DNA from 4 places in the Peribacillus sp. FSL E2-0218 genome. Region 3 is predicted to be linked to each of the others. Evidence: riboswitches for the same ligand, from Rfam matches in the RefSeq annotation. Region 3 holds a riboswitch; each other region holds the start of a gene.
The links. Region 3 has a riboswitch for S-adenosylmethionine ahead of MHI53_RS10870 (Na+/H+ antiporter NhaC family protein). Riboswitches for the same ligand answer to the same signal wherever they lie in the genome.
Positions count from the first base shown of each region.

Region 1: another riboswitch for S-adenosylmethionine. It lies ahead of MHI53_RS05865 (methionine ABC transporter ATP-binding protein); the one in region 3 lies ahead of MHI53_RS10870 (Na+/H+ antiporter NhaC family protein).
Region 2: another riboswitch for S-adenosylmethionine. It lies ahead of MHI53_RS23045 (O-acetylhomoserine aminocarboxypropyltransferase/cysteine synthase family protein); the one in region 3 lies ahead of MHI53_RS10870 (Na+/H+ antiporter NhaC family protein).
Region 4: another riboswitch for S-adenosylmethionine. It lies ahead of MHI53_RS19670 (methionine ABC transporter ATP-binding protein); the one in region 3 lies ahead of MHI53_RS10870 (Na+/H+ antiporter NhaC family protein).

Region 1 is NZ_CP150304.1:1,226,504-1,234,261, forward strand. Features, by position in the region: gene MHI53_RS05850 (iron-containing alcohol dehydrogenase family protein) at 1-870, opposite strand, end outside; gene MHI53_RS05855 (MetQ/NlpA family ABC transporter substrate-binding protein) at 948-1,769, opposite strand; gene MHI53_RS05860 (methionine ABC transporter permease) at 1,827-2,495, opposite strand; gene MHI53_RS05865 (methionine ABC transporter ATP-binding protein) at 2,482-3,498, opposite strand; SAM riboswitch class I at 3,568-3,674, opposite strand; gene MHI53_RS05870 (MBL fold metallo-hydrolase) at 3,887-4,711, shown strand; gene MHI53_RS05875 (CDP-glycerol glycerophosphotransferase family protein) at 5,413-7,758, shown strand, end outside.
Region 2 is NZ_CP150304.1:4,747,598-4,755,355, reverse strand. Features, by position in the region: gene MHI53_RS23065 (arsenate reductase family protein) at 73-429, shown strand; gene gcvH (glycine cleavage system protein GcvH) at 525-908, shown strand; gene MHI53_RS23055 (toprim domain-containing protein) at 1,001-1,351, shown strand; gene MHI53_RS23050 (thioredoxin family protein) at 1,370-1,678, shown strand; SAM riboswitch class I at 1,844-1,947, shown strand; gene MHI53_RS23045 (O-acetylhomoserine aminocarboxypropyltransferase/cysteine synthase family protein) at 2,058-3,368, shown strand; SAM riboswitch class I at 3,487-3,601, shown strand; gene MHI53_RS23040 (methionine ABC transporter ATP-binding protein) at 3,770-4,804, shown strand; gene MHI53_RS23035 (methionine ABC transporter permease) at 4,797-5,465, shown strand; gene MHI53_RS23030 (MetQ/NlpA family ABC transporter substrate-binding protein) at 5,481-6,308, shown strand; gene sufC (Fe-S cluster assembly ATPase SufC) at 7,298-7,758, shown strand, end outside.
Region 3 is NZ_CP150304.1:2,239,470-2,247,227, reverse strand. Features, by position in the region: gene MHI53_RS10880 (YozQ family protein) at 1-10, opposite strand, end outside; gene MHI53_RS10875 (alanine/glycine:cation symporter family protein) at 224-1,651, opposite strand; gene MHI53_RS10870 (Na+/H+ antiporter NhaC family protein) at 1,946-3,262, opposite strand; SAM riboswitch class I at 3,393-3,499, opposite strand; gene MHI53_RS10865 (SOS response-associated peptidase) at 3,800-4,471, opposite strand; gene MHI53_RS10860 (hypothetical protein) at 4,533-4,688, opposite strand; gene hutG (formimidoylglutamase) at 4,883-5,842, opposite strand; gene MHI53_RS10850 (LysR family transcriptional regulator) at 5,965-6,855, shown strand; gene MHI53_RS10845 (IclR family transcriptional regulator) at 6,931-7,686, opposite strand.
Region 4 is NZ_CP150304.1:4,096,078-4,103,835, reverse strand. Features, by position in the region: gene MHI53_RS19680 (amidohydrolase family protein) at 1-1,168, shown strand, start outside; gene MHI53_RS19675 (GNAT family N-acetyltransferase) at 1,643-2,110, shown strand; SAM riboswitch class I at 2,242-2,353, shown strand; gene MHI53_RS19670 (methionine ABC transporter ATP-binding protein) at 2,511-3,533, shown strand; gene MHI53_RS19665 (methionine ABC transporter permease) at 3,547-4,197, shown strand; gene MHI53_RS19660 (MetQ/NlpA family ABC transporter substrate-binding protein) at 4,219-5,091, shown strand; gene MHI53_RS19655 (M20 family metallopeptidase) at 5,169-6,374, shown strand; gene MHI53_RS19650 (Fur-regulated basic protein FbpA) at 6,585-6,803, shown strand; gene MHI53_RS19645 (Fur-regulated basic protein FbpA) at 6,835-7,026, shown strand; gene MHI53_RS19640 (dienelactone hydrolase family protein) at 7,111-7,473, opposite strand; gene MHI53_RS19635 (NUDIX domain-containing protein) at 7,664-7,758, shown strand, end outside.

The DNA of each region.
Region 1 (7,758 bases), 1.0 Mb from region 3:
TTTTCCTTCTAGCAATAACTGCACTAAAATGCCATATGCCACTTTTTCCCCATGCAGTAAATGATGAGTTTGTTCAAGGGAGGTCATGCCATTATGAATGGAGTGGGCACCTGCAATTCGCAGGAACTGGTCACCAAAGCCTCCCACTAGGCCACTCGTGACGATATTCGTTTCCATTACACGCTGAAGGGAATCCGTCCATTTTCCCTTTGTCAAATCCGCCAGGGCTTCTTCTCCATGTGTCAATAAAACTTCCTGGCATTGCTTCGCGGCTATGTGTGCCAATTCAATGCAGGTGGACTTGGTCGCAATTTTTTCTACGAGTGCATTGCCCTCATACCATTTCGCCAATGTATCACCGATTCCTGCCCGGAGATAGGCAATAGGCGAGTCCAGCAGTATTCCTGGCTCGATCAGTAACATCCAGGCGCTTTTTTCATGAATATCGAACCGCACATATGAACCGTTACGATCATAAATGACGCTTAATGGTGTCCAAGCGGCACAAGTGGAAGCGAGGGTCGGAATGAGGATGATTTCCTTTCCAATGGAGTTTCCCGCTGATTTGGCAAGGTCGAGCAGCTTGCCTCCGCCAATTCCGATTAAGACATCCACGTTTTCTTCCTGTGCGTACTTAACCACACGCTCAATCTCAAGATCACTGCACTCCCCATTATATTTTAAAAGTTTCGTTTCGACATTTTCTAATGCAGGAAAGAAGGGTTCAGCCACTTCCCACGATTTGTCTCCGTGAATAACAAGCACTTTACGCATGTTCGCTTTATTTAGTTTTGTTTCCAGCGTATCGAGAATATTAGCCATGCAGGCATAGTAGGAGGGACCGCTGCGGACTTCCAGTAGGGTATTCATCGTTTTTTTTTCTCCTTCATGTAAAGGCCTGTTCCACAAAAAGGGACGCAGGCCTCGAATTTAAGTTTTTTGGTCGATCACTTCATCCAATCAGGTTTTCCGAAACCGACGAAATGGCTATCGATCACTTTTTCAAACTCGGAGGACTCTACCACTTTTTTAATATCCTTGGCATATTGAGCGTCTACATCTTTTGTATTCACAGCGACGACGTTTCGATACATATCTGGCATATTTTCCAATACAAGGGCGTCCTCAAGCTTCATTTTTGCTGCAAGCGCGAAATTGCCTGGCACCGCGGATAGATCGACACTTTCCGTTGCCCGAGGCAATTGGGCGGATTCCAATGGCTTGAATTGGATATTTTTAGGGTTTTTCGTTACGTCTTTTTCAGAAATTTTTAAAGGATCGACATCTGGATCGACTTCAATCAACTTTTCATCGACCAATACTTTAAGTGCACGTGCAAGGTTGACCGGATCATTTGGCAAAGCCAAGGATGCGCCGTCTTTAATGTCTTTTAACGATTTATATTTGTTCGAGTAAATCCCCATCGGTGCTGTAGGAACGATGATAAGGTCAGAGAGCTTTAGATTATTTTCTTTAGCGAAGTTTTCCATATACACTTTATGCTGGAATAGGTTTGCGTCGATCGAGTCGTTGCCAAGCGACTTATTCGGCTGGATATAATCAGTGAATTCAACGATTTCCACCTTGTAGCCGAGATCCTCCAGACCTGGTTTGATGGCTTCATTGACCATATCGGCGTATGGGCCGGTGGTCGCCCCGATCTTCAATTCTTTTTTGTCTTCGGTTTTTGGGGATGCATTGTCGCTTCCGCAAGCCGTCAACCCAAGGGCAAGGGCACATACCGATATTAACGAAGCTATTTTCTTCATATAAACTTCCTCCTAAAAATGTTATGTATGGTTTGAATCATGGGTAAAAGAAAGATTCTATCGTTTGTTGACTAAATATGACGCCTTGTCACCAAGCATTTGGATGATTTGTACAAGGCAGATCAAGACGACGATCGTCGTGATCATGACCGTATTATCATAGCGGTAATATCCGAACCTGATGGCCAGGTCTCCAATTCCGCCTCCCCCAATCGTTCCTGCCATGGCGGAATAACCGATAAGGGAAATGGTCGTTAATGTAAGTCCTTGGATGATACCCGGTTTTGCCTCAGGCAGAAGTACATCTTTTATGATCATCCACGGCGTGGCACCGACGGCGATTGCCGCCTCAATCACCCCTTTGTCTATTTCGCGCAATGCCGATTCAACGATCCTTGCAAAAAAAGGTATCGCGGAAACGGAGAGGGATACGGAAGCAGCCTTTGGTCCTATCGTCGATCCCGTAAGCAAATTCGTTAAAGGAAGGAGGGCGACCAAGAGAATGATGAATGGGATGGAACGGACAATATTGACTACGAAGCCGAGAGAACGATTCAAGATACTATTTTCGAAGAACAAGTTCCTCGTTGTCGTAAACAGTAATACGCCAAGCGGCAAGCCGATAAGAAGGGCAACCGCCAGTGAGACACCCACCATATAAATCGTTTCAATGAATGCTTTATTAAGGTCAGGCAGGATATTGATGATGGAATCAAGCAGTGACATGTTTTAGCACCTCCACAGAGCTGGTACGATTCTTTATATAGGCTAATGCCGAAAGGATTTCAGCAGCATCGCCATTCAATTCGATGATCAATATCCCTAAAGGTATATCCTGAATATACTCGATTTTCCCGTGCAGGATATTACCCTTTACCGAATAAGATTGTAGGGTATCGGAGAGAATCGATTCACCTGCCGTTTGCCCTTCGAATTGAATTTTTATGATCGTTCCTTCACTTTCCTCAATCAAATGTGAGGGAAGCTCAAAATCTAGTACACTGCAAATGAATTTTTTCGTTAACTCCTCTTTAGGCTGTGAAAATATTTCATAAACCGAACCTTCTTCTATCACCCGCCCATCCTGCATGACCGCGACCCGATGGCATAGTTCCTTGACCACTTCCATTTCATGTGTAATCAATACGATGGTGATGCCAAGTTCGCGACTGATTTTCTTCAGTAGCTGTAAGATGGCTTTAGTCGTGGTGGGATCAAGGGCTGAAGTCGCCTCATCACATAACAATACAGTGGGATCATTGGCTAATGCACGAGCGATTCCGACCCGCTGCTTCTGGCCGCCGCTAAGTTGGGCGGGATAAACATCCTTTTTGTCGCTGAGTCCTACGATATCCAACAGTTGTAAAACACGTAACGTAATGGCTCCCTTCGATTGATGCGCTGCCTTCAAGGCAAAAGCCACATTTTCAAAAACGGTTTTGGAACTGACCAGGGAAAAGTGCTGAAAGATCATTCCGATTTTTTGACGTTGCTTACGCAGCTCCTTGCTAGATAAAGAGGTTAAGTCAGTTCCGTCAATGATGATATTTCCTCCTGTCGGACGTTCAAGCAAATTCAAGCAGCGAAGTAATGAGCTTTTGCCTGCTCCGCTGTAGCCGACAATTCCATATACTTCCCCTTTTTGAATGGTTAAAGAAACGTTATCCACTCCGATAACTCGGTTTTTCTTCGATATGTATTCCTTCCTGACTGAACGGATTTCAATCATGAGCCAACCCCCTTAAGCATAAAAAAAACTGTCTCTATCATTCAGAAAGAGGCAGCGAAATTATATCTCGTCTTATCTTTCAGAATGCAATCATTCTGCAGGAAGTGGCACCGTTCCCGATTGGGGCGGTTGCCGGACATCACAGGGCCTGATCCCTCCGTCACTCTTGATAAGTAAATTATTATTTTGGAATATTTCAATTTTTTTAATATATTCTATAGTATTTGTTAATCACCTCATTGTCAATGAATTCTGTGATTTTAGAATAATTTTTTTTGCTTGTTCCATTAATTCCTTGTCAAATGGGGGGGATGGTAATACATTTATTGTAATAAATAGAAAAAACGTGGAGTGTAGCTATCTAATAAAATGAAGGGTGTGCAGGTTCATGATAGAGGTTAAGACGGTAAATGATGTGGTTTGTGTGCACGGAATTCCGGGGGGAGTCAGGTCGGGGATGAGCGTTTATGTGTTTCTAACGGACGGTCTTCTGATTGATACGGGCGCCCAGATTTTAATGGATGGACTCATTCCTTTCTTTGAGTCAGCCGACTTCGATTCGGTGGCCCTTACGCATTATCATGAAGACCATACGGGAGGAGCCGCCTGGATTCAGGAACATAAAAAGGTTCCGATATTCATTCATCCGGTGTCGGTTGAGGCTTGTGCGAAAGATGCTGAATATCCCGCTTATCGTAAAATGTTTTGGGGAAGGAGGGATGCTTTCAAAGCTGAGCCGCTTGGGGAGGCCGTTCATTCCCGAAGCCAAGCATGGGAGCCGATTTACACCCCCGGTCATGCGCATGACCATATGGTGTATTTGAATCGCAATACCGGCATGCTTTTTTCAGGCGATCTTTTCGTCACTCCAAAAACAAAACTTGTTCTGCGGGAAGAGTCCGTTCCGGTAATCATTCATTCCATAAAAAGATTGCTTCACTATGACTTTGGGGAGATGTTTTGTTGCCATGCCGGGTATGTTCCGAATGGAAAGGATATGTTCAGAAAAAAACTCGATTATTTGGAAAACCTCCGTGGTGAAATTTTGCTTTTGCATGAACAAGGACGAACGGTGCGTGAGATTCAGCATCTCGTTTTACCCCATCGATACCCCCTTATCGAAATATCGGAGCATGAATGGGATTCGGAGCATATCATTACATCGATATTGAATGAAAATGTTCTGGATGCAAGTGAGAAAACAAGGAAGTAGGGTATATTGCCAAGAGAATGCGTAATCAGTTCCAGACAATTGACTGATGGAAGGAAGAGTGAGAGGTTTTCATGCTTGTAAAAAGCGTAATAAGCCATTTAGACTGTAGGCAAACTCGCAAATAATGGAGGCTGCTTACAGTTATTTTTGTTGATGAGACCGTAATCATGATTAAGAGGTTGGACTGCGATCGTTCCTTTCCACTTCATGCACTCGCTTATCCGCGAGCGCTCCGTTCCTAGCTGTTTTCAACTCGATAAAAATATTTTTTTGCGCGAACGGATCTAAGAATTTGTGTGAGTGCATGTAAGCTGGATAGGGACAAGTACAGAAGGTAGTAGGTCCGAGTCCCTTTATTATAGGGGGTTGAAGCATATGGATCAGGAATAATCACCTAAAAGAAGGGGAGTGAAAATTAATCAGGTGAACAAAATTAATTTTCTAAAATAAGGAAAAAACACCCACTTTGGTCTCATGAAGTTTTGATGTTATTCGCATGATTTGGTATAATTTTATGTTTAGAAGCATGCAATCTACTAAATAATAAAAAGAACCACAAAATATTAATTTATGGAATTATTAGAATATATTTTAAGCAAGGGATTGTCATGTACAATAAATAACGACTGTTCTCTTATGGGATGATAGTCAAAGAGAATGAACAAAGTGCTACATTACATGGAAAAAAAGGTGATCAACTAGTGGAAGCGATTCATGCAACCGATTTTAATTTAAATGGCTCAAAGATTGAAATAATCCTGAATGGAATTATAGAATCAGCCAACTTGATATTTCGAAATAATGATACAAAGGAAGAACATATTTACGAGCATGTAAATTGTGAAAGTTTGAACGAAGAAACCCGTTTGACCATCACACTTGATAATATGAACTGGCCAGATGTCCATAGGACAACGTATACCATTTTGCTTAAAATGAACGAAGAGTTGTTCAGACTGACAAAGCCTACAATTAAAAGATTGAAGAATCGATTGTTCGCCCGCTCTTATTATCAAATTTCACAAACGGAAACTGCGACCATCTTTCTGAACAAAAAAAATACCCTAAGTATAATGTACGGTAATTCAGCAAGCGTATTCCGTGCCTCCTGTAAAGTGGTTTCAGATACTTTACATATTACAGAGATGGAAGTGGCAGGAGATAAGGCAAGGTTTTTCCATGAAGAAGGGGAGTTAGGTAAGGCATTACTCACTATATATGACCCGGTCACCAAGCATACCTCAGCGATTGGAGCAGTGCAGGGCGAAAAGAATTCACTGGAAGTGGATGTATCCAAGCTGGCTGAAATTCCTACGGCTGCCGATGTGTATGTGGAAGCGAAAGTCGGCAAGGTTTTGAAGTCATTTAAGCTTCTGTTCCATCCAAACCTTGTTCAGACCCATCGTGAGCTCTCCTTTTACGAAATGGATTCTCTAAGTGATGCAACCGAAAGCCAAAAGACGCTGTACTTTGATGAATTCGAAATAATGGGTGACCATCTTCAAGTTCGTTTGATGGAACCTTCCTGTCAGTCCGCTTCCGTCGTTTTTGAAAAGAGTACATCGGTGGAGTGGATACAAACGCACGAATTCAAACAGGATGGGCAACGATTGTTCATTGATTTGAAAAAAATATTTAATGATCGTTTCTTTAAAGAGGGTCAAAAGTGGAAGGTTTATGTCAAAGAGGTTGTGGCCGGGGAAGTGCAGGTAAGGAAATTAAAACACTTTTCAGCACCTAAAACTCCTCAAATGGGACAGGTGCCTCTTGAAGACATAAAAACCCAGGCAATGGCTTATATATCGCCTAAAGCAGAGTTGGGAATATTATTAGGAAAAAGTGAAGAAAAAATCAATAATGCGAGTTTCTATATTACGAAAAATAGACTGCCCATGCATGACTTAAGCTTTCATAAATATGAATTGTCTTTTTCGATAGAAAATATCCAAGATGCCGATATAAACTCCGTGCAGATTGTGATGAAAAATAGACAAAGCGGTGAAATTCATCGGGTGCCGGCTAATGTGAACAAAAGCTCCCGGAATATTGGAATCCACTCAAATTTGGAATCATTCATTAGATGCGGAATCACCCCATCTAGGTGGGACGTTTCCATTGAGATAACGTATGCGAATATTATGGAAGTGAATCGGGTTGGTTTTTACGATCAAAAGAAACTTCCGATGGAAGAAAGGTATTTACGTTCGGTCGAGGTCGATGAGGAGAATGTTTTTACACCGTATTTAACAGCACGGAATGAACTCTCTTTTGTTATCGGTACAGAGTTTGCGCTTCGGCATGAAAAATTAAAGTCAAAAATTCTAATTAAGAATGTGTCTCTAAAAAAATCGATACTTGAAATCGAAATAACGCTTTCCTTGCCAGACGCTGAAAGTTATCAAGTGAAGGGAATGCTACTGAGGCATCGTAATAATGAAGCATTTGCGCAGATCCCGGTTACTGTAAAGAAGAAGAGCATACTAGCCAAAGTCAATTTGGCCGAACATGAATTTGAACAATTTTATTGGGATTTCTACGTATTGGTCGACGTTGAAGGCGAGGACTACGAAATTAAGCTTAAGCGTCCAACAGACCATGTCCGGAAAAAATTGAATGGGACAATCAGGGATCATTCATACCAAAAGGATGCCGATCATGTCGTATACCCTTACATTACAAGGAGCAACTCCCTTGCGTTAACATATAGAATGAAAAGCTTATATGAAGCGCCAATCTACAAGTGGAAAGAAAAATTTTCCTACATCATTTATCAAATGCTTAATAGGTATTATGACCATAAAAATATCTGGCTTGTGTACGAGAAGATGTCCGAAACTGCACAAGATAATGGCTACCACTTCTTTAAATATTGCTACAACGAAAAACCGGAAAGAAATGTCTTTTATATCATTAAGAAAGATTCTCCTGATCTGGCCAACCTTAAAGGGTTCGAGGACCGTGTAATCCATTTCATGAGCATTAAACACTTGGTGTACTTATTCGCTTCCAAATTGCTCATCGCTTCTGAAACCAAGGGCCATTCATAT
Region 2 (7,758 bases), 2.5 Mb from region 3:
TTTGTTCAAATCCGGTGCATTTCGTTGTATTGCTTGGTGAAAACGGGTATTCTATTGATAGGTGGTGAAACGATGGGCTTAATATTATACTGGTACCCAAAATGCGGCACATGCCGCAATGCGAAGAAGTGGCTGGATCATCATGAACTGCAATATGAAGCGATCCATATAGCGGAAAATCCGCCTTCCCGAACCGAAATCGAACAATTGTATAAAACGAGCGGGTTGGAGTTGAAGAAGTTTTTCAATACTAGCGGACAAAAATATCGCGAGCTGGGCTTGAAGGATAAGCTTAAGGAAGCTACCGAAGCCGAAATGCTTGATATATTGGCGACTGATGGGATGCTTCTGAAAAGGCCGATTGTTACGGATGGTACGAAAGTGACAGTAGGTTTCAAAGAAGAGCAATTCGAACAGGTATGGAACTAAAATTATACAAAAATTTGGTTAATTCCTTACTTAAATAATATTTCTACCTTATAATGTAATAGAAAAATAAGCTATACATATGGAGGGAATTAATAATGACAACAACACCAAAAGAACTTCGTTACACGAAAGAACATGAATGGGTCAAAACGGAAGATGGTACTGTGCGTATCGGGATAACGGCTTTTGCCCAATCAGAGCTAGGGGACATCGTTTTCGTCGAGCTTCCTGAAGTTGGAGACGAGCTTAAAGCCAACGAGCCATTCGGAAGCGTTGAATCGGTAAAGACCGTTTCTGAGCTGTATGCTCCGATCAGCGGCAAGGTTGTCGAAGTGAACGATGAGTTAAGTGACAACCCTGAATATGTGAATGAATCTCCTTTTGAAAAAGCATGGATGATCGTCGTTGAACCAACGAACAGCAGTGATGTTGAAGGACTTATGAGCGCGGAAGAATATGAAAGCTTGATCAACGGGTAAAACGAAGGAGAGGGGGCCCTTAAGAGGGTCTGCTCTCTTTTTCCTTTCGTGCTTGGCGGTTGTCCACATAATTCGTGAAATGGAGTGATGACATGGAATGCGGCGATTTCGATAAGGTGATCATTGTAGAGGGCAGTTCCGACAGAAAAAAGGTTGCCTCCGTTTTAAATGAAGATGTGGAAATAAGATGTACGAATGGAACCATTTCCATCACTAAACTGGATGAATTGGTGGAGGAATTGATGGACCGGGATGTGTATCTCCTTTTTGATGCAGATGAATCGGGAGAAAAACTGCGCAAGCAATTTCGAAGGGAAATGCCGGAGGCGAACCACCTGTACATTCATAAAATGTACAAAGAAGTGGAAAGCTCACCGGAACATCATATTGCAACTGTACTTCTGGCTGCCAACATGAATGTTAAAATGAAATTTTTAAGTTAAAGGGTGAACGACTTAGTGATGCAGGAATGGAATGAGGAAGAATGCCGGGTTGCTATTGAAAGCGGGGAAAACTTTTGCCTATATTTATACACGCCTTTATGTGGCACGTGTCAGGTGGCGTCGAAAATGCTGACGATATCTTTGCAATTATTCCCGGAAATGATGGCAGGCAAAATGAATATGAACTATGTCCAAGGGATGGCCGAAACATATGAAATCGAAAGTGTGCCCTGTTTATTGCTGTTCAAGGAAGGACAACTGTACAAAAAGATATATGCCTTTCAATCCGTTCCGTATCTGTATGGATTGCTTAAGGAAATCAGCTGAGAAACCCAAACGGAAACCGGATTGGGTTTTTGGCTTTATAGCAACTAGGTAGAGAGGCAGAATAAAAAAACAAAGAATATTCTAACAATTGATTGACTGGATAATGGTAAAATGCTATATTTTGAATGTGGAAAACTGTTGCATGTAAAGGTCAAAATTTAATAGTTCTTATCAAGAGTGGCGGAGGGACTGGCCCGACGAAGCCCGGCAACCGGTATACATATATACGGTGCTAATTCCAGCAGAGTGTTGACTCTGGAAGATGAGGTGTGTATGAAAGCCTCTTCTTGTGGAAGTGGTTTTTTTTGTTTAAGTGAAGAACCGTTCCCAAGGCCGCTTATATTTTCAATGAAATCCATATAGGAAGAGGAGAAGGCGTATGTCAGATAAAAAATTGCGTTTCGAAACATTGAGTGTTCATGGTGGCCTGCAAGCAGATGAGACTGGAGCACGTGCCGTTCCGATTTATCAAAGCAATGCATACTTGTTCAAAGATACCGATCATGCAGCCAATTTATTTGGTCTAAAGGAAACGGGATATATATATACACGTCTCCATAATCCAACTGTCAGCGTTTTTGAGGAGAGAATGGCATTATTGGAAGGCGGAATCGGCGGATTGGCCACTGCAAGCGGAATGGCTGCCATTTCACTGTCAATCCTCAATATTGCCGGTGCAGGGGATGAAATCGTTTCGGCCTCCACCTTGTATGGGGGAACATATAACCTTTTCGAAAACACCCTTCCTAAATACGGAATTAAGGTGAAATTCGTTTCTCCTGATGATCCTGAGAATTTTAAAAGGGCAATTACGCCAAGAACAAAGGCCATATTTGCAGAAACGATTGGAAATCCAAGTTTGCGGGTCCTCGATATTGAAGCGGTGGCAAAGATCGCCCACGAAGCCCACATCCCATTGATCATCGATAACACCTTCGCTACTCCGTATCTTTGCAGACCGATCGATTTTGGAGCGGATATCGTCATCCATTCCGCAACGAAGTGGCTTTTGGGTAATGGAACGACTTTAGGCGGTGTCATCGTGGATGGAGGCAATTTCAACTGGAACTCGCCGAACTTCCCCGGTTTCACGGAGCCTGACCCAAGCTACGATGGCTTGGTTTATGCCGATGCAGTGGGCCCTGCGGCCTTCATTACCAAAGCCCGGGTGCAATTGCTCCGCGATTTAGGACCTGCGTTAAGCGCCCAAAGTGCTTTCCAATTTACGCTTGGTCTTGAAACGCTTCATGTAAGGATGAAAGAGCATCTTGCTAACACCAAGACCGTCATACAATACTTGAAAAACCACCCTGCCGTGAAATGGGTATCCTATCCGGCCAATGAGGATCATCCAGATAAAGCGCTTGCGAATAAATACCTGCCTAAGGGTGCGGGAGCCGTGGTGACCTTTGGGATTCAAGGAGACCGTGAAGCAGGGGCCAGGCTCATCAATTCGGTGGAGTTATGGTCACATGTGGCGAATGTGGGAGATGCGAAGAGTTTAATCATCCACCCCGCCAGCACCACCCATCAACAGCTGAATGATGCAGGCTTGGCAAAATCCGGAGTGAGCGCCGATCAAGTCCGTCTATCCATCGGAATAGAAAATGTAGATGACTTGATAGAAGATTTGGAGCAGGCAATACAGAAAGCGACGGATATCGTTTCGGTGACATCCCAATCGATTTAAGAAAGTAGTCCTAAACTTTTTTGTGTTAGAAATAATATACATTGCACTCCTTTTTTATCTGTGATAGAATTTCTCCATACTAATGAACGTAATGATGTACAAATATTCTATATATTAGCTCTTATCAAGAGAGGTGGAGGGATGTGCCCGATGAAGCCCGGCAACCGACAAGGAGGTTTTTCCTTGGAAAGGTGCCAATTCACACAAAGTGTAAACACTTTGGAAGATGAGGGGAAGGCCAGCTTTTTTACCTGCCTTTCTGCTCATGCAGAAAGGTTTTTTTATTTTTAAAATTTAGGAAACCATAAGCATGTGCAAGCTTGGTAAAAGATTAAAAGCTGGATAATGTAGATAAATCAACTAAGTTCATAGGTTTTATTGGATAAAAGAGGTGAGCATGAATGATTACATTGACCAACGTCAGTAAGCTGTTTCGAACAGGAAAAGGAAACGGCGGGACGATCAAGGCTGTAAATAACGTGAACGTTGACATAAATAAAGGCGAGATTTTCGGCATCATTGGATACAGTGGGGCAGGGAAAAGTACGCTGATAAGAATGCTCAATGGCTTGGAGGCACCGAGCGAGGGGACGGTTGTCGTAGCGGATAAGGAAATTTCCAAAATTAAAGGGGCTAACCTTCGTAAGGCCCGCCAGGAAATCAGCATGATATTCCAGCATTTCAATTTATTATGGTCCAGAACCGTTCAGGATAATATTTCCTTCCCGTTGGAAATTGCAGGGGTTTCAAAATCGGAACGGATGAAGCGAGTCAATGAATTGATCAAACTGGTCGGACTTGAAGGCAGGGAAAAGGCGTATCCCTCGCAGCTAAGCGGCGGACAAAAGCAAAGGGTCGGAATCGCAAGGGCCCTTGCCAATGATCCGAAAGTTCTATTGTGTGATGAAGCGACTTCCGCTTTGGACCCACAGACCACTGACTCCATCCTTGAATTGCTCGTGGATATCAATCAGCGACTGGGATTAACGATCGTCTTGATCACACATGAAATGCATGTAATCCGTAAAATCTGTCATCGTGTGGCCGTGATGGAAAACGGGCAGGTCGTTGAGCAAGGTCCAGTCCTCGATGTGTTCAGGGACCCGCGGGAAGAGATGACGAAGCGTTTCGTGCAGCAGGTGACGGAACCAGAAGAAACGAAAGAAACGATGGACCATTTGTTCGAACGCTATCCTGCAGGTAAAGTGATTCAATTGACTTTCGTCGGTGACCATGCCGAAAGCCCGTTGATAACCAAGCTCGTACGCAACTTCGAGTTGGATGTCAACATCGTTCAAGGTAAAATATCCCAAACAAGAAGCGGCTCATATGGAACATTGTTCATTCACCTTGATGGCACAGAGGATGAAATGCTCCGCGCAATCGAATTCGTTAAAGCACAGCAGGTAGGCGTGGAGGTGATCACTCATGCTTGAAGAATTATTGCCGAATGTGGATTGGGAAAAAATGATTGAGGCAACAAAAGAAACACTGTATATGACAAGCATCTCTGTAGTGGCAACCTTCTTTATCGGGATACTATTGGGGTTGGTCCTGTTCCTGACAGGGAAGGGCAATATGTGGCAAAACCGGGCCGCTAACGGGATCATCAGTGCTCTCGTTAATATTTTCCGTTCGATTCCATTCATTATTTTGATCGTACTGCTCATTCCTTTCACCAAAGCGCTAGTCGGTTCCATGATTGGCGAGAATGCGGCACTGCCGGCACTCATTATCGGAGCAGCCCCGTTTTATGCACGGATGGTGGAAATCGGTCTCCGTGAAATCGATAAAGGTGTGATCGAAGCCGCTAAATCGATGGGGGCCAAAACGAGCACCATCATCTGGAAGGTCCTTCTTCCAGAGTCGATGCCCGCCCTCGTTTCAGGGATCACGGTAACATCGATTGCATTAGTCGGCTATACCGCAATGGCTGGGGTCATCGGTGCAGGCGGGCTTGGTAACCTGGCCTATTTGGAAGGCTACCAAAGAAGTCAAAATGACGTTACGCTCGTAGCGACAATCGTTATTCTAATTATCGTCTTCGTAATTCAAATTATTGGAGATGTGATTACATCCAAATTGGACAAAAGATAAAGGGAGATGAAGAGGATGAAGAAATTTTTAGGATTTGCGTTAATCTTAGTGTTATCGATTGCTTTGGCAGCTTGCGGAAGTGATAAGGATAAAAAAAGCGGCAGCGAGACCGAGAAATTGGTCGTAGGGGCATCCAATATTCCGCATGCCGAAATCCTTGAAAAAGCCAAACCGATCCTTAAAGAAAAAGGCATCGACTTGGAAATCAAAACATTCCAGGACTATGTTTTACCGAATAAGGCGCTGAACGATAAAGAATTGGATGCGAACTATTTTCAGCACTTACCTTTCTTAGAGTCGGCAATTAAAGAAAATGGCTATGATTTCGTCAATGCGGGCGGTATTCATATCGAGCCTATCGGTTTATATTCACAAAAATACAAAAGCATCGATAAACTTCCTGAAGGAGCAACGATCATTTTAAGCAGCTCCGTCGCTGACCATGGGCGTGCTTTATCCATGTTGGAAAAGAATGGCCTCATCAAGTTGAAAGAGGGCGTTGATAAAACGACAGCTACAACGAAAGATATCATCGAAAATAAGAAAAACCTTAAATTCGATGCTGAATACGAAGCGGCATTACTTCCGAAAATCTATGAAAGCGGCGAAGGCGATGCGGTTTTGATCAACTCCAACTATGCAATTGATGCAGGCTTGAATCCATTGAAGGATTCGATTGCGATTGAAGATTCCGAATCACCATATGTGAATGTCATTGCTGTAAACAAAGGCGATGAAAATAAAAAAGCGATCAAGACGTTAGTGGAAGTATTGCATTCCAAAGAAATTAAAGATTTCATCCTTAAAGAATACAAAGGTGCAGTTGTACCAGCGGATAAATAATTCAACAAAAAGGTTCCCGAATGATTTCATTCCGGAACCTTTTTTGATTAGGCGAAGTTTTACTCGCGAATTTAGACTTTGCATCGAATTTGAGGCCGTTTCTCGTCAATTTCGTGCTTTTACTCTTCAATTCTGACCGGGTTCTTCGTATAATTGTTGAATTTATTCGTGAGTTTCGGGCTTTTACTCGTGAATTTAGCCGTTTTATTCGTGAGTTTGGTTTTTGCATCGAATTTGATGTACAACTCCTCCAAAACTATTTACTTTTCATGTTTAATGATGAAAGTGAAGGGTAAAGGAATAATGAAGGCAATAAATTGATTCACAAATTTGAAAGGATGGTTCACTATCAATACTCTAGATTTGAATGTAACAAGCGAAATGGAAAAGGCGATGCAGTCTTCACATGGGATTGGCTACAGTGAGTACAGTAGAAACTTAGACCTCCGTATCGAGGTTGAGAAAGAACGAGATAGGGAACATGAAAAGTGCAACAAAATGGTCCTGGACCTACAACGCAAAATTCACGGCTAAGCATATAAAAAGAACTCTTTAAAAGATCGGTCTGTAGAGGTAAAATGGTAAGTGGTCCAGAAAATAAGGGTATTCCTTATTTGGTAACTTACATAATGCCTGACAGCCCGATTTTTTTCTTTTTCGAAGCGGAGCGATCATGCCTTACAATCGTAACCTTCCGTTCATATATTAGTAAGGACGAAGATTTCCCGAATAATAAGATAATTTTAACAAAGGATAAAATAAGTCTTATTTTGCTGGAAATGGGCTATAACTGTTAGTATCCTGTCAATAGGACAGGTTTTCACCATGCAAGAAGTGGAAACCCTCTCTATATTAGTTGATTCCAAATTGGATTTGTTATAAAATTGGAATGAGAATAAAGTGAGAATGTTTTTTACGATAATTATAGTTGAGAAAGTAAATTTTACTTTCTGGTAATAAAATAGGAATTAGTTCACGGAGGTATTATTATGTCAGCTTCTACATTAACGGTTAAAGATCTTCACGTATCAATTGAGGGCAAAGAGATTTTAAAAGGGGTAAACCTTGAAGTTAAGGGTGGGGAAATCCATGCAATCATGGGACCTAACGGAACTGGTAAATCCACTTTATCATCAGCAATCATGGGTCACCCAAAATATGAAGTAACAAGCGGAAGCATCACATTTGATGGTGAAGATGTTTTGGAAATGGAAGTCGACGAGCGTGCTCGTGTCGGGCTATTCCTTGCCATGCAATATCCAAGTGAAATCAGCGGGGTTACCAATGCTGACTTCTTACGTTCTTCCATCAACGCTCGCCGTGAAGAAGGCGACGAAATTTCATTGATGAAATTCATCCGTCAAATGGATCAAAAAATGGAATTCCTTGAAATGGATGAAGATATGGCTCAACGTTATTTAAACGAAGGATTCTCCGGCGGAGAGAAAAA
Region 3 (7,758 bases):
CGTTATCCATTGTTTTCACTCCTATTTTTCAACTTGTCCCATCATTGCTTGATTGTCGTTCATAAAGACAAGGGTATTTTATGCAAAAAATAAAGCATTATACAGGCATGATGGAAATATATATGAAAGCCTGACTTTTTATATGCTCTTCAATTGAAAAATGAAAAAAGGCTTACAGGCAAAATCCATTCTCAGGACCGATGCTTGTAAGCTGAATAAAAGCCTAGTTTTCCTTATTATCGTCTATATTATCTGTTGGGTCTCCCCAACATTCCACATTCTTCAAACCTTTAATATTATTGATATGGAAGACAGGATTTTTCCCACTTTTCTTTTGTTTTTGATAATCCGCCAAGGCCGCAAATGCGATCTTTCCAAGTAAAGCGATCGCGACTAAATTGATAATTGCCATTAACCCCATCAATAAGTCAGCTAGACCCCACACCAATTTCAGTGATGCCAGAGAACCGAATATTACCATCCCTACGACTGCGACACGATAAACATTCAACCAAACTTTATTCTCATTGATGAATCCAATGTTCGATTCTCCATAATAATAGTTTCCCACAATGGAGCTAAAAGCAAATAACAAAACAATGATGGCAAGGAAAACGCCAGCCCATGAACCCAATGCCGTACCAAGTGCATTTTGGGTAAGAACAATGCCATCCACTTCTTTCGAGGTATAAAGACCTGAAAACAAAATGATAAAGGCGGTCGAACTGCAGATGACGAGCGTATCTACAAATACGCCAAGAGACTGAATCAACCCTTGCTTGACGGGATGACTGACATCTGCGGTTGCACCAGCATTGGGTGCACTGCCCATCCCAGCTTCATTGGAAAATAGCCCCCTCTTTATTCCCTGCATCATGGCAGCTCCCAAGGCTCCGCCAGCCACTTCTTTTATACCATCAAATGCACTTTCAAAGATTAGCCCTAAAACACTGGGCAATTCGGTTATATTCATGATGATTATTGTTAATGCCACGATTACATATGCTCCGGCCATGATCGGGACAATGACTTCAGATACTTTTGCAATCATTTTGATGCCACCAAAAATGATGAACGCCGTCACGATAGCCAGAATGACTGCAGTAACCCACTTTTCAATGCCAAATGATTCATTGAATGCGCTTGTGATCGTATTGGCTTGTACCGAGTTGAACGCAAGTCCAAATGTAAGCGAAATTAATACTGCGAATGTGATGCCCATCCACCGTGCATTCAAAGCTTTTTCCATATAATACGCAGGACCTCCACGGAAAGCGTCCCCATCCTTGACTTTATAGATTTGGGCAAGTGTACTTTCTATGAACGCAGAAGCAGACCCAATCAGAGCGATAAGCCACATCCAGAATACGGCGCCTGGACCACCCATCGTAATCGCCAAGGCTACACCTGCAAGATTACCAGTTCCTACCCGTGAAGCGGTGCTGATGCAAAAAGCTTGAAAAGATGTAACACCCTTTTTTTCCGCCGAAGCACCTTCACCCAAAAGCCTGAACATTTCCCCTGCCATTCTGAATTGAACAAATTTAGTTCGAATTGAAAAATAAATGCCCATGCCAATCAGTAAAATGATCAAAATGAACGACCATAAAAAATTATTTGTTTCAGTAATAAAATTCCCTATAAACTCCATTTCTCCAAAAAACCCCTTTAATCTACATGAATTATTATAAAAACATTTTGTATTTTAATTTATTTCCCGTTTCCTCTGGGAAATAAACAAACAAAAAAGGAAATCCAAACATGAATTTCCTTACAATAATCTATTATATCCTACGATTCTATTTTTTTCATTCAAGAATTTGCATGAAAGAGCCAAAAAAACGCCATTAATAAACACAGAAAATTAAGACATTTTCATCGAACGCAAAACTATCTGAATATAATGAAACGTCCTGAATCTTAAGATTCAGGACGTTTCCATGGTTTAAGATGCCCGTTTTTTTACTTCGATATCTTTTGCCTGAAATCGTGGATAACCAATCAAGATGGCTATGACTCCACAAATTCCAATTAGTATCGGGTAATATGAATAGGGGAGGATGCTTATTGGCGAAATTTTTGCCACCCCCGCTGCAACAAGCAGTTGTGCGCCATAGGGAATCAATCCTTGGACACAACAGGCAAAAACGTCTAGCAGGCTCGCTGATTTCCGAGGATCGATACCATACCTTTCGGCAATGTTTTTCGCTAACGGTCCGGCAATGATGATCGAGATCGTGTTATTTGCCGTTGATAGATTTGTTAAGCCTACTAGTCCGGCAATGCTGAATTCAGCTCCTTTTTTTGATTTGCTTTTTTGGGTGACGACATGCAGTAAATAATCGATGCCGCCATTATGTTGGATGACCGCTACCATACCGGCAATCAAAATCGCCAGGAACGAGATTTCATACATGCCAGCCATTCCATCTCCCATTTTTTGGATCACATCCAGCAACTTATAACTTCCATCCGCTAAACCGATAATACCGGCAAACACGATGCCGAAGGATAGGACAAGAAATACGTTGACACCTGCCAATGCCGTGATCAATACACACAGATACGGAAGGATTTTCACCCAATTATAGGAATGTTGCGTAATGGCCGCCTGCTCACCTACCGTTAATATTCCCAAAATGACACATGTGACGATGGCCGCAGGCAGGACGATGAAGAAATTCACTTTAAACTTATCCTTCATTTTCGTCCCCTGCGTACGTACTGACGCAATCGTCGTATCGGAAATGAATGATAAGTTATCGCCAAACATGGCACCGCCGATAACCGCAGCCATTGAAAGCGCAAGAGTTATATCCGTTTGCTCACTAATGCCTACTCCTATCGGTGCAAGCGCTACGATCGTTCCCATGCTTGTTCCCATGGATAAAGAAATAAAACAGGCAATTATGAAAATCCCTACCATCAAAAGATTTTGCGGAAAGACCGCTAAGGCAAGGTTGACCGTTGATTCAACTGCCCCCATGCCATTCGCCACTTCTGAAAAAGCACCGGCCAAGAGGAATATGACAACCATTAACATGATATTGGAGTCCCCTGCTCCTTTACAAAAAATGTCGACCTTTTGATTGAATGATTCTTTCCGATTCATGGACAATGCCACTGCCGCTGCAATGGAAATCGCCACTAACACTGGAAATGAATAAAAATCTTTTGTAACGATTCCTGAGCCTATAAATAAAATCAAAAAAACGACAAATGGGATCAGTGCCCACGGATTTCCTTTGTTGTGTGTACTCATGATGAACTCCTTTTGTATATTGATTTGCCAAAGCATTTTAGCTTAATCGTGTTCTATCTAAATCCAATAAATATAAAAGACCTCTTCCAATAAACACAAGAAGAGGTCTTTTATTTTATAAAAAACACCCTCCTTATCTTTCAGGCGAAATGAACCTGCTGGATTTGGCACAGCACTCCTGAAAAGTCTGCTGCCGAGACATCTGCGGGCCAGTCCCTCCGTCTCTCTTGATAAGAAGATTTATAGTATATTATGGTATCAACGACATCATAAGCCGCATCGAAAAGCAAATATAAGAGTACAGTATTTTGTATGTTTTCGCAAGGATTAGTTGAAAGTATTCGACTTCGATTCTTAAAATGGTAAGAAAGACGCCGGAGATCCCGGACGGCCTCTTGCTAGAAAAACGCCTACTAAGTGAAATGGAAAGCTCAAATCCAAACTAGCATGTATCAATAAAAACACCCCAAAGATGTTAGTTTTGTGTCTAACATCTTTGGGGCCGTTCACTCTTGGTTAAAGGAGTCTAACAACCTATCAGCACATTTGTTGGATGAGGCTTGGCGAGTTGTTTTTAGGCGAATTCACATCAGTCGATACCTCAAATGCTTCCATTTGCTCCGAATCGAAGGGCTTTAAGTATTGCTGAAGATATCCTGTATCATGAATGGAAAGGTCCAGCCAAGCTTTTTCATCTCCACGTTTAAGGATGACGGGCATGCGATCATGGATGCCCGTCATCAGCTCATTGGGTGCAGTGGTGATGACCGAGCATGAATGGATGCTCGTGCCATCTGGAGATTTCCACGTTTCGAACAGACCGGCCATACCGAATGGAGCGTCATCCTTCAGTTTGATTCGCATCGGTATTTTTCGTTCCGGTGTCTTCTTCCACTCATAAAAGGAATCAGCGATGATCAAGCACCGTTTCTTCTTATAAGAATTCTTGAAGCTTGCCTTCTCTGCAATGGTTTCCGCCCTGGCATTGATCATTTTATAGCCCACTTTTTCATCTTTGGCCCAGAAAGGAATGAGTCCCCAACGAAGGTATCCAAGTCGATTCCTGGTTCCATCATTAATGACGGATAGCACGGAATGGGAAGGGGCTATATTATAACTGAATTGATAATCTTCATCGAATGACCCTTGAATATCGAAGCGTTCCATTATTTCTTCCATACTTGTAAAAAGAGTGAACCGTCCGCACATACTATCGCCTGCTGTCCTGTAAATTTATTACAGTTTAACAAAAAAATCCGACAGGTACAAATCAGCGTTCTAAAATCCTGATGTCCGTGAATGGTTGATTAAATAATTCACTCGTAATCAACAGCGTGCCCAGCACTTCCCTTTCATCTTCAGCTACGATGATTTCTGACAAAATCATCATACTGCCATTTTTGACCGTTACACGATATTCATTCATAAAATCCCCCCTCATATGCCTGGATGGTAGCTATTATAAACCATAAGCATCCTTCTATCACCATGTAACACTCGCTTCCTCCCGCCTAAGCAAAAAGACTGCCGTGAATCACACGACAGTTTCGTCCTTACTTCATTCCATTCATACTTTAAAATATGATGATATCGATAATAGGGAGGAGATGCGATACTGGCTCATGAAATAACATGCAGCAAAACCTCATTGACTAAGTGTGCCGCCAATGTAACGGTTTTATTGTTTTCGTCCAAACTTGGATTCACTTCCGAGATATCAAAGGAAAGGATCTTTTCATTTGCTACGACATGCCGCAGCAGGCTACGTACCAATTTCGGATCGAGTCCAAATGGCGATGGTGCACTTACACCAGGGGCATAAGCTGAATCGATGACGTCCGTGCATAACGTGAGGATGATGAAGTCGTTTTCCTTGGCAAATTCGTTGATCCGATGTTTCGTATCTTCCATATCATTCAAAGACAATTCTTCTTCCAATATGTATTCGACTTTATTTTTTTCGGCCGTTTTGAATAAGGCCTTTGTATTGCCCTGCTTTTGAATTCCCACACATAAATAACGGCAATTTTGATCCTTATCCAAGATTTGTTTAAACATCGTTCCTGATGAACTTTCTTTTTCATAAGGCCGCATATCAAAGTGGGCATCGATATTAATCATTCCCAATCTAGCCTTCGAGCCGAGGAATTTCCTGGCGCCGAGATAATGACCATAAAAGGTTTCATGTCCACCGCCTAAAATGATGGGAATTACGTCACTCTCCAGAATCCTGGCAACTGCTGCACCCAATTGGTCTTGCGCGGCCTCCATTTCCCCAGATTCACATACGACATCGCCAGTATCCACCAACTCCGTTTCCGGTGTTAAATGGCAAGGTAGCTTGGCCAATGACTGCCTAATATAATCAGGGGCTTCACCCGCACCGATCCTGCCTTTGTTCCTTTTGACACCTTCATCACATTTGAAGCCAATCATTCCATATGTTTTTGATTCCTTGCCAGTGATGGACAATTCGGAAATCGGCCTCATTTTCACTCTTTGGTGGTATCTGAAGCTATCCATATCCGTTTCGGAATCCACTCTGCCATTCCAATGGGTTAATGACGGTTTATTATACATAATTTCTCCTTTCGCTAAAAAATTCAGAAATATCTTTTTTTACAGTATAATGGAGATGATATATAATTACTAATACCATTTTTCAATAGATCTATAGTTTAAAGCTATAAAAGGAGACTAGTATGGATTTTCGCCAACTTCGTTATTTCATCACCATCGTCCAGGAGATGAGCTACTCCAAAGCAGCTAAATTATTGCATATATCACAGCCGTCCTTAAGTAATGCGATCATGAAATTGGAGAAAGAAGTTGATTTACAACTATTGGAACGCAATACAAGGGGAATTGAGCTTACGGAGGCAGGAGCCGTTTTTTATTCAAGATCTCAGGATCTGCTGCGGAGGTTCAATAATATGCAAGTGGAATTTGAGGAAATGAAACAGGTTGGAAGCGGGACAATATCGATAGGATCGATTGAATCATTCAAATTTTGGTTCCCAAAAATCATCAGGACATTTAAAAACGATCATCCTGCCATCCATTTAAAGGTTCGGGAGATCTTGGGCGAAGAACATGTCATCGAGGCGCTGAACCAGTATCAAGTTCATTTCACGATCACCAATCAGCCGATAAACCATGCCGAGATCATATCCATTCCCCTTTATAAGGAACAATTCATGCTTTTGGTCCATAAAGATGACGACTTGAATGAAAAAGATTCCATCACTTTACATGACCTTGAAGGGAAAGAAATGATCATCAGTACAGCTGGATTTCAAACAAGAGATGATATTATGGAAGCCTTCAAAAATGAAAAGGTGAACCCGAGCATCTTTTACGAAATTGAAAGGCTGGAAACAGCTTGCAGTTTGGTTGAAGAAGGCTTGGGCGTCACCATTTTACCTGAAAGCTATATTAAATCCGTTGAAACCAGGAATACTGCGATCCTTGAAATAAATTCGATGTTTTTGCATAGGACTGTTTATATGGCCTACTTGGCGGATCGATATTTGCCGACATCTGTTAGTAATTTGGTTAATGAGATTGAAAGTTTTTTCAAGAACAAGGAATAATAGATTCGGATGATCTTCACCCCTTATGCCCCCTTTTTGCACAAGGGGGCTGTTCGTTTATGTATAAACCTTATCTTAATGAGTTTGCGAACCTAGTTTCATCGAAATCTCCTTGGCTGCTTTCGTCACCTTTTCTATCAATTCAGGCAAACGGTCCTCCTGAAATCTTGCTTCAATCCCAGCAACGCTAATGGCAGCGATAATTTGATTTTTTCCGTTAAGGATCGGTGCGCTGACCGATTTTGTATAATTCTCCAATTCTGACGAAGTTATCGTGTAGCCGTTCGCCCTCGCTTCTTCCAAAGCATGCCGGAGTGTGTTTTCATCAGTTATCGTTCCAATTGCTATGGGATGAAGATCGGTGCCGTCGATATACGTTTCACGTTCTTCTTCAGGCAAATACGCGAGTATGATCCGAGAGTCGCCGGCATATAGAGGTGAACGCCTACCGATGGACGTATAAAGCCGGACGGGCTGCAAAGTATCAACCTTTTCAATATACATGGCTTCGTCCTTATCCCGCACGATCAAATTCACGGCCTCCTCTACGTCATCCCGAAGTTGCTTCATGATGGGATAAGCGATTGCTCTGATATCCAAACGCTCACCCACCAGTTGACCAAACTGCAAGAATATTAGGCCAAGTGAATAGAGACCATCATCATCCCGTGTTAAAAAACCCATTTCTTCCAATGATCCCACCATTCGGTGCAATGAGGTTTTGGGCAGGTTGGAGTGTTCCATCATTTCATTAAAGGTGAGTTTCGGATGATCAATGAAAAGCGTAAGGATCTGCATCGATTTCACGACGGTTTTGTTATGTGCGTGCATGCCATGACTCCTTTCAAAGTTTTTCCTCAGTGTTCTTCTTCCTTATCATCTCTCATTCTATTATAAAACACG
Region 4 (7,758 bases), 1.9 Mb from region 3:
AGTGATCGACCTTGGCGGGAAATGGGTGATGCCAGGTCTTGTAAATGCCCATTCACATATCGTGATGACGCTATTGCGCGGAATCGGGGATGATATGCTGCTCAAGCCATGGCTTGAAACGAAAATCTGGCCGATCGAGGCCCAGTTCACAACCGAAATTGCCTCAGTAAGCACACAGCTTGGCATCTTGGAAATGATGAAATCGGGCACGACGACCTTTTCGGATATGTTCAATCCAAATGGAATAGATGCAGGGGCTGTCATGGAAACGATAAGCGAAACAGGCATGCGCGGAGCCTTCTCCTACACGATTTTCAGCTTGGGTACCGAAGAAGACCAAAAAGCGAACCTCACCGGGGCTGAACAGTTCTCGAAAGCGTATAAGAATTTTGCCGATGGCCGCCTGACCACCATGGTCGCACCGCATAGCCCGTATGCCTGTACACCTGAAGCCATTTCCGAGAGTGCCCGGATCGCTAAGGAAAATGACTTGATGGTGCACATTCACGTATCGGAAACGGACTTTGAAATCCTCGACATCGAAAAGCGGTACGGATCCCGTCCTGTCGAACACCTTCGCCGTCTAGGACTGTTCGACCAGCCGACCGTGATGGCCCATGGTGTCGTTCTCAATGATGAAGAACGGTCGATATTAAAACAGCATGACGTCCGTGTTGCCCACAATCCAATCAGTAACCTAAAGCTCGGATCGGGGATTGCCGATGTTGTCAGCCTCTTGGATGCAGGCATTAAAGTGGGCGTGGCAACAGATGGCGTAGCTTCCAATAACAACTTCGATATGTTCGAGGAAATGAGGACGGCAGCCTTGCTGCAAAAAGGCATCTACAAGGACGCCACTAAATTCCCAGCCCAAACCGCACTGGCCATGGCCACCAGAATGGGCGCCGAAGCAATCGGCATGAGTCACACCGGATCACTCGAAGCAGGTAAAAAAGCGGACTTCATCACGATTTACCCTCACGACAAAGAACATCTGCAGCCGCTAAGCGAAGCTTACTCACACTTGCTCTATGCCGCACGCGGAAACGACGTATGCGATGTATACATCGATGGCAAAATGGTCGTCAAAGACCGCGTCTCCCTCACCATCGACGAAGAAAAAGTCATTGCCGAAGCCAATCGCCTGCAAGGAACCCTTTCACGATAAATAACAATGAAAAGAAGCTGCACGTACAGCTTCTTTTTTTTATGGATGGAATGATGCAAAGGCGGATCGGCCGAATTAATCGAGGTGTAGGACGAAATATTCGTATGTAGGCCGGAAAAAACGGGGGTTTGGTCGGTAAATTCGAATGTGGGACGAATTAAATGGGGTTTGGGACGAAATATTCGATTGACCGCAATAGTAGCCAGCTAATGTTAAACGATGAACTGGTTAAACAATCTTTGCTAGCATCGACAATTTAATTCATTTTATAATGGAATATGTTGTTAATGTGTAGTATACATGATTTTTACAGCATGCTTCATGTACATGTAAAGTGATGAAGGGAATGAAAAAAGAAGCTTATTCTTTTAGAGAAGATTTGCAGCAGTTGGAGAAAAGTGTCCTCTTATTTAACAATAAAGAGTGCAAGTACCTGTCATTATTATCCCAACAAAACGAAAGAGAGTGATGAAGTTGATATTTAGAACCATAGATATCGATAAAGATAAGGAAACAATCGTTGCATTCAGGAAGGATTCGTATGTTGTAAGTTTTGGGTCTGAAGAGGGTTTTGGAGATGAGCGATCGTATTTGAATAGAATTAAAGAAAGGGTGCGCCAATTTCCGGATGGGCAGGTGATCATTGAACGGGATCAGGAGCCGATCGGACAGATGGAGCTTCAAATTCGGGAATATGAAGGTACTGAAATTGGCTATGTGAATCTGTTTTATCTTATTCCCGAATACCGGAGTAAGGGGCTTGGCAAGGAATTGGTCGGCTATGCAGAAACCTTTTTCAGGAAGTTCGGGGTATCCGAATATCAGTTAAGGGTGTCTCCGGATAATCAACGCGCGGTTCGGTTCTATACGAAGTCAGGAATGGTGAAGCTAAGGGAAGAAAACGAAAAATATCTTGTATGGAGAATGAGGAAATCTTTATAATAAATTATATTGATATAATAAAAAAATAATAAATAAACTATCCTGTCAAAATTTTTTGAATGATGAAAATGGTGGTTGACTTTAGCTGGATTTGAAGATATAGTGAAGGACATAATTAAATATAACGTTATTTCTTATCAAGAGATGTGGAGGGACTTGGCCCTATGATACCTCGGCAGCGGGTTTTTACTTTTGTAAAAATACTGTGCTAATTCCAACGGACGAAAGTTTGAAAGATAAGAAGGAGCTTTTCTTAGATAATTAAATTAAGAGTTTACTCTTTTTTATTTCTAAAAGAGGCCTCTTCTGTCTGATGACGGAGGAGGCCTCTTTTGTTTATTCATGCAAAGCTCTTCTCTGATAATGAAATCGAAAAAACGAACAACTGGGGGGAGACAGGATGATTGAGTTTCAACATGTTAAAAAGGTTTACGAAACGAAGAAGCAGACCGTCGAAGCATTGAAAGGCATCGATTTGACCGTCGAGAAGGGGGATATATTCGGTGTAGTCGGTTATAGCGGGGCCGGGAAAAGTACGTTGATCAGGCTAGTCAACCTGCTGGAACATCCTTCAGAAGGTAGGGTAGTCGTCGGCGGGAAGGAGCTCACTTCATTGAGCCCGAAGGAATTACGGGCAGAAAAGAAGAAAATCGGGATGATCTTTCAGCATTTCAACTTACTAAACTCGAAGACCGTTTTTGATAATATTGCTGTACCGCTGGTTTTATCGGGCACGCCAAGTAAAGAGATCAAAGAGCGGGTAAGCGAGCTGCTTGAGTTCGTCGGCTTATCGAGTAAAGCAAAGAGCTATCCGGAACAATTATCCGGCGGTCAAAAGCAGCGGATTGGGATTGCACGGGCATTGGCCACCAACCCATCGATCCTTTTATGTGATGAAGCGACATCCGCATTGGATCCGCAAACAACGAGTGCCGTGCTGCAGCTCTTGAAGAAAATCAATAAAGAATACAATATCACCATTCTGCTCATCACCCATGAAATGTCCGTGATCAGGGAAATTTGCAATAAGGTGGCAGTGATGGAGGGAGGCTTCGTGGTTGAACAAGGCTCCGTGTTCGAGGTGTTTGCCAAGCCCAAAACGGCTATCGCCAAAAACTTCGTGAGAACGGTGATCCATGATGAGATTCCGCAAAGTTTCCTAAAAAGGATAGGGACGCACATTCCGATTATTTGGAAAATTAATTTTATTGGGACTACTTCCGGCACCCCGCTGCTTTCTACGATCTCAAAGAAATATGATGTTCACTTAAGTGTTTTATCAGCCAATATTTCTGAAATTCAAGAAACGCCGTTTGGGAATTTGATCATCGAAGTGACGGGTGACAAGCAAGAGGTAGCCAAGGCTTATCAATATATTAAAGATGAGGGGATTCTCGTCCAGGAGGTGCAGGTAAATGGGTAATACACTTTGGGGAATGGAAATAACGGCAGAGCAGCTGTCGACCGCTTTCGGCGACACTCTTTATATGGTAGCCCTCTCGTTGATTTTTTCCGGGCTGATCGGGCTTCCGCTTGGCGTCTTGCTCGTCATAACAAGGAAGGGTCACATCATGGATAATAAATGGATCTTTAATGTATTGAACCCAATCATAAATATTGTGCGATCGGTTCCTTTCATCATCTTACTTGTCGCAATCATTCCTTTTACTAGATGGATCGTAGGCACTGGAATCGGTTCGAATGCAGCGATTGTTCCGCTTGTTTTTTACGCCGCTCCTTATATTGCCCGGCTCGTCGAGAACTCCCTGTTGGAGGTGGACAAAGGAATCATCGAGGCAGCCCAGGCAATGGGGGCAACAACATGGCAGATCATCCATCGCTTTTTGATTCCTGAGGGACTTAGTTCGCTGATCCTAACCTTCACAACAGCGACAATCGGGCTTGTCGGAGCTACTGCGATGGCAGGGGCCGTTGGTGCTGGCGGGGTCGGAGATCTAGCTTTGGCTTACGGTTATCAAAGATTCGATACGATGACGATGGTCGTCACGGTAGCAGTGCTCGTGATCATCGTTCAATTACTGCAATCCACCGGGAACTTCGTTTCCAGAAAAATCAGAAGAAGATAAATATATCAGGAGGTAGGAGACATGAAGAAAATTTTAGTAACGATCATGGTATTGGCATTTGCGCTCGTGACGGCAGCATGCGGAAACGAGAAGGGGGCATCAGGCAGTTCAGATGATGTGAAAACCGTGAAAGTCGGAGTCAACAGCGGGGATACGAGAACGTGGGAGTACATTGTCGAATTAGCCAAAAAGAAGAACCTGAATATCGAGCTGGTCACGTTTAATGATTATATCCAACCAAACCTTGCCTTGAGCGAGGGCGAAATCGATGCGAATTCATTCCAAACGGTCGCCTATTTCGATGAATTCATTCAAGATCAAAATTTGAAATTGGAGGCCATCGGGTCTACCGTCATTGCGCCAATGGGCCTTTATTCGAAAAAACATAAAAGTATAAAAGATATTCCAGATGGTGCCACTATTGCCGTTCCGAATGAAGCAACGAATTGGGGCCGCGGCTTACTCCTTTTACAGGAAGCGGGCTTGATTACATTGAAAGATGAATTCAATGGGTCGGGATCAGCGAATATCATTAAGGATAATTCGAAAAACTTGAAAATCAAACCTGTTGCTGCCGGAAGTACGCCACGTTTGCTGGATGATGCCGATGCTTCCACCATCAATAGTAACTTTGCCGTGGAAGCGGGACTTAACTTAAAAGATTCATTATTCCATGAAAGTAAAACGGCGAAACCGTATATCAATATCATTGCCGTCAAAAAGGGAGATGCCGATCGTCCTGAACTGCAAAAATTAGTCGAACTTTATCAGTCGAAAGAAGTGGAAGCGTTCATTAAAAAAACGTATAAAGGAAGCTCGATTCCGGCATATGTGACGGTCGATGAATTATTGAATTACCAAGATTCCTGGACAAAACCAGCTAATGAAAAATGATGTAAAGATCGAAAGAGCCGGATGCAATATAGGTAGCTGTCCGGCTTTTTCATTAACAGAAAAGGGGAGATAGCAATATGGGAATTGAATTAGTGAAGTCGCCTCAGCAAATCATTGCCGATCACATCGATGAACATTCCAAATTATATGTGGAAACGAGTCAGGCGATCCATGCCAAACCAGAAATTGGCAATCAAGAGTTCTTCGCTTCGGATACGTTGACGAAATTGCTTCAAGCGGCGGGTTTTGAAGTGACCCGCGATATAGCTGGACACGAAACAGGATTCATCGCCAAAAAAACCTCTTCCAAGCAAGGACCCACGATTGCCTTTTTAGCCGAATATGATGCACTGCCGGGGTTAGGTCATGCCTGCGGCCATAATATCATCGGGACGACGAGTGCGGCGGCAGGCATTTCCCTCGCTCAAGTGCTGGAGGAAACAGGCGGTCAGGTGATCGTGTTTGGAACGCCTGCCGAAGAGGGAGGTCCCAATGGAAGCGCAAAGGGCAGCTTTGTGAAGCACGGCCTATTCGATGAGGTCGATGCTGCGATTATTATCCATCCGGCCGGAAAAACGGGTGTGACAAGTCCATTTTTGGCTGTCGATCCTCTTGATTTTCACTTTTACGGAAAAGCGGCACACGCTGCGGCTGCACCGGAACAAGGCGTGAATGCACTCGATGGGGTCATCCAGTTGTTCAATGGCATTAATGCTTTGCGCCAGCAGCTTCCATCCGAAGTCAAGATTCACGGAATCATCACCAATGGCGGGGAAGCGCCTAACATCATTCCGGAATATGCTTCCGCGAGGTTCTACATCAGGGCGACAACATGGAAATTATGCCAGGAAGTATCCGGAAAAATCCGTGATATTGCAAAAGGTGCAGCACTTGCCACAGGAAGCACCGTCAAAGTCGAACGGTTCCAGAATGAAGTGCTCGATTTCATCATTAATCCGGTTCTGGATGAGGTGCTGAAGGAAGAACTGACTGAATTAGGAGAAGCGGTGGCACCAAGAAAAGAAAATGGTTTCGGTTCGACGGATGCAGGTAATGTTAGTCATGTGGTCCCGACGGCCCATCCTTATATCAAAATCGGGCCGGATGAGCTGATTGCCCATACGAATGAGTTCCGCGACTGCGCCAAATCCCCAAGAGGGGACCAAGCCATCCTCACTGGTGCAAAGGCACTTGCCCTTACAGGGTATCGATTGATTTCGGATAAAGACCTGTTAAATAAGGTAACGGCTGCATTTCAGGAAGCGAAGCAAAAGGCTGAATGAAATTTTGAAAACAAGAAAAAAGTTGTTGACTATGAAGCAGAGAGTTTGTAACATAAGAGACAATAATACTTAGTAAACTAATAAGAATTATAGGTTAATTGACCGGATAACCGGAGACTTTTTCTTTCGTACAAAGAGATGTCTCCGGTTTTTTTTATGTCAGGTCAAGAGAAGTACGCAGTGGTGTTCATAATAAGGGAGGGTTTTATTATGGGGATGAGATTACGCAAAGCAGTCGAAACGAAACGGAACTTTCTGATCAATAAGTTGATTAACGAAGGGATTTATAAAAAGAACGACATCCATCTATTTGAATGGACCTTGACCGATTTAGAGGAGGAATATAGGAAATTAAGGAAAACGAAGCAGATTGAAGCCAATCCAGAGGATCATCCCCCCTGTATGATCGAGCATTGGGCCATCCACTGAAACAAGCAAATAAAGAATAGGAGCGGGTGAAATGAAGAAGGATGCGAAAGAAAGACAACGGGAATTAATTTATAAACTTAGGATCCATCACCTCTACAAGAGTGAAGAGCAGCTTTTGAAGCTACCCTTACATGAATTGGAAATGGAATACAAACGGGTGCAATCGGACTGTCATCCCCACAGTGATTCGGGTTCGATTAACTGGATTCATGCAAAACGTTAACACTTCATGTTCCGCAAAAAATCATTCATGATGCTAAATGCCTTATCGGCTGATTCGGCATCATAGTTGGAAGTATAGGAGTCACTAACTTCCACTGAAAGTATGTATATCGATAGGCTTAGCTTTTAAAATTGAAATCAATTCGTCCACATCAAAAGATCGCTCTTCTTGAGCAAAGAATAGCAGTACAGGGCACTGTGGCACCAATTCGCTATAATTCCTGATCCGAGAACCGTAAAATCCAACGATTCCATCGACACATTCTTCCTCACTGCATATCCAGGCCACAGTCGCACCTGCACTGAACCCAATGATGAAAACGTGTTTGTAGCGGATAAGTATTTCATTCAGGGCCCCAGTGATACCAACCTTCTCTCGAAAATGTCGATAAGCTGCCTCTTTTTCAGAATAACCAAAAACTAGCTCTCGTTCCTCGAATTCGGACAAATGACAGCGAAACGCTGATTTGCCAATGCGTCATAAACATCATGCCTATTGAAAAACTCGAATAGGGCGAATCAAGACATGCCACAAGAAAAAGGAAATAAGTCTTACAGAAAGGAATATAAATTATGATAAATGATTCAGGAAGCAACAACCATTTTCCATCTATCCAGTTAAGGACGGGAGGATGATCATGATGCCGATAAAAAAAGCCTACGGGTATGTGACAAGAATCAATAAGGGAGAGACACAGGTATTGGTTTTCCAACATCCCATAGCTGAAGCGGG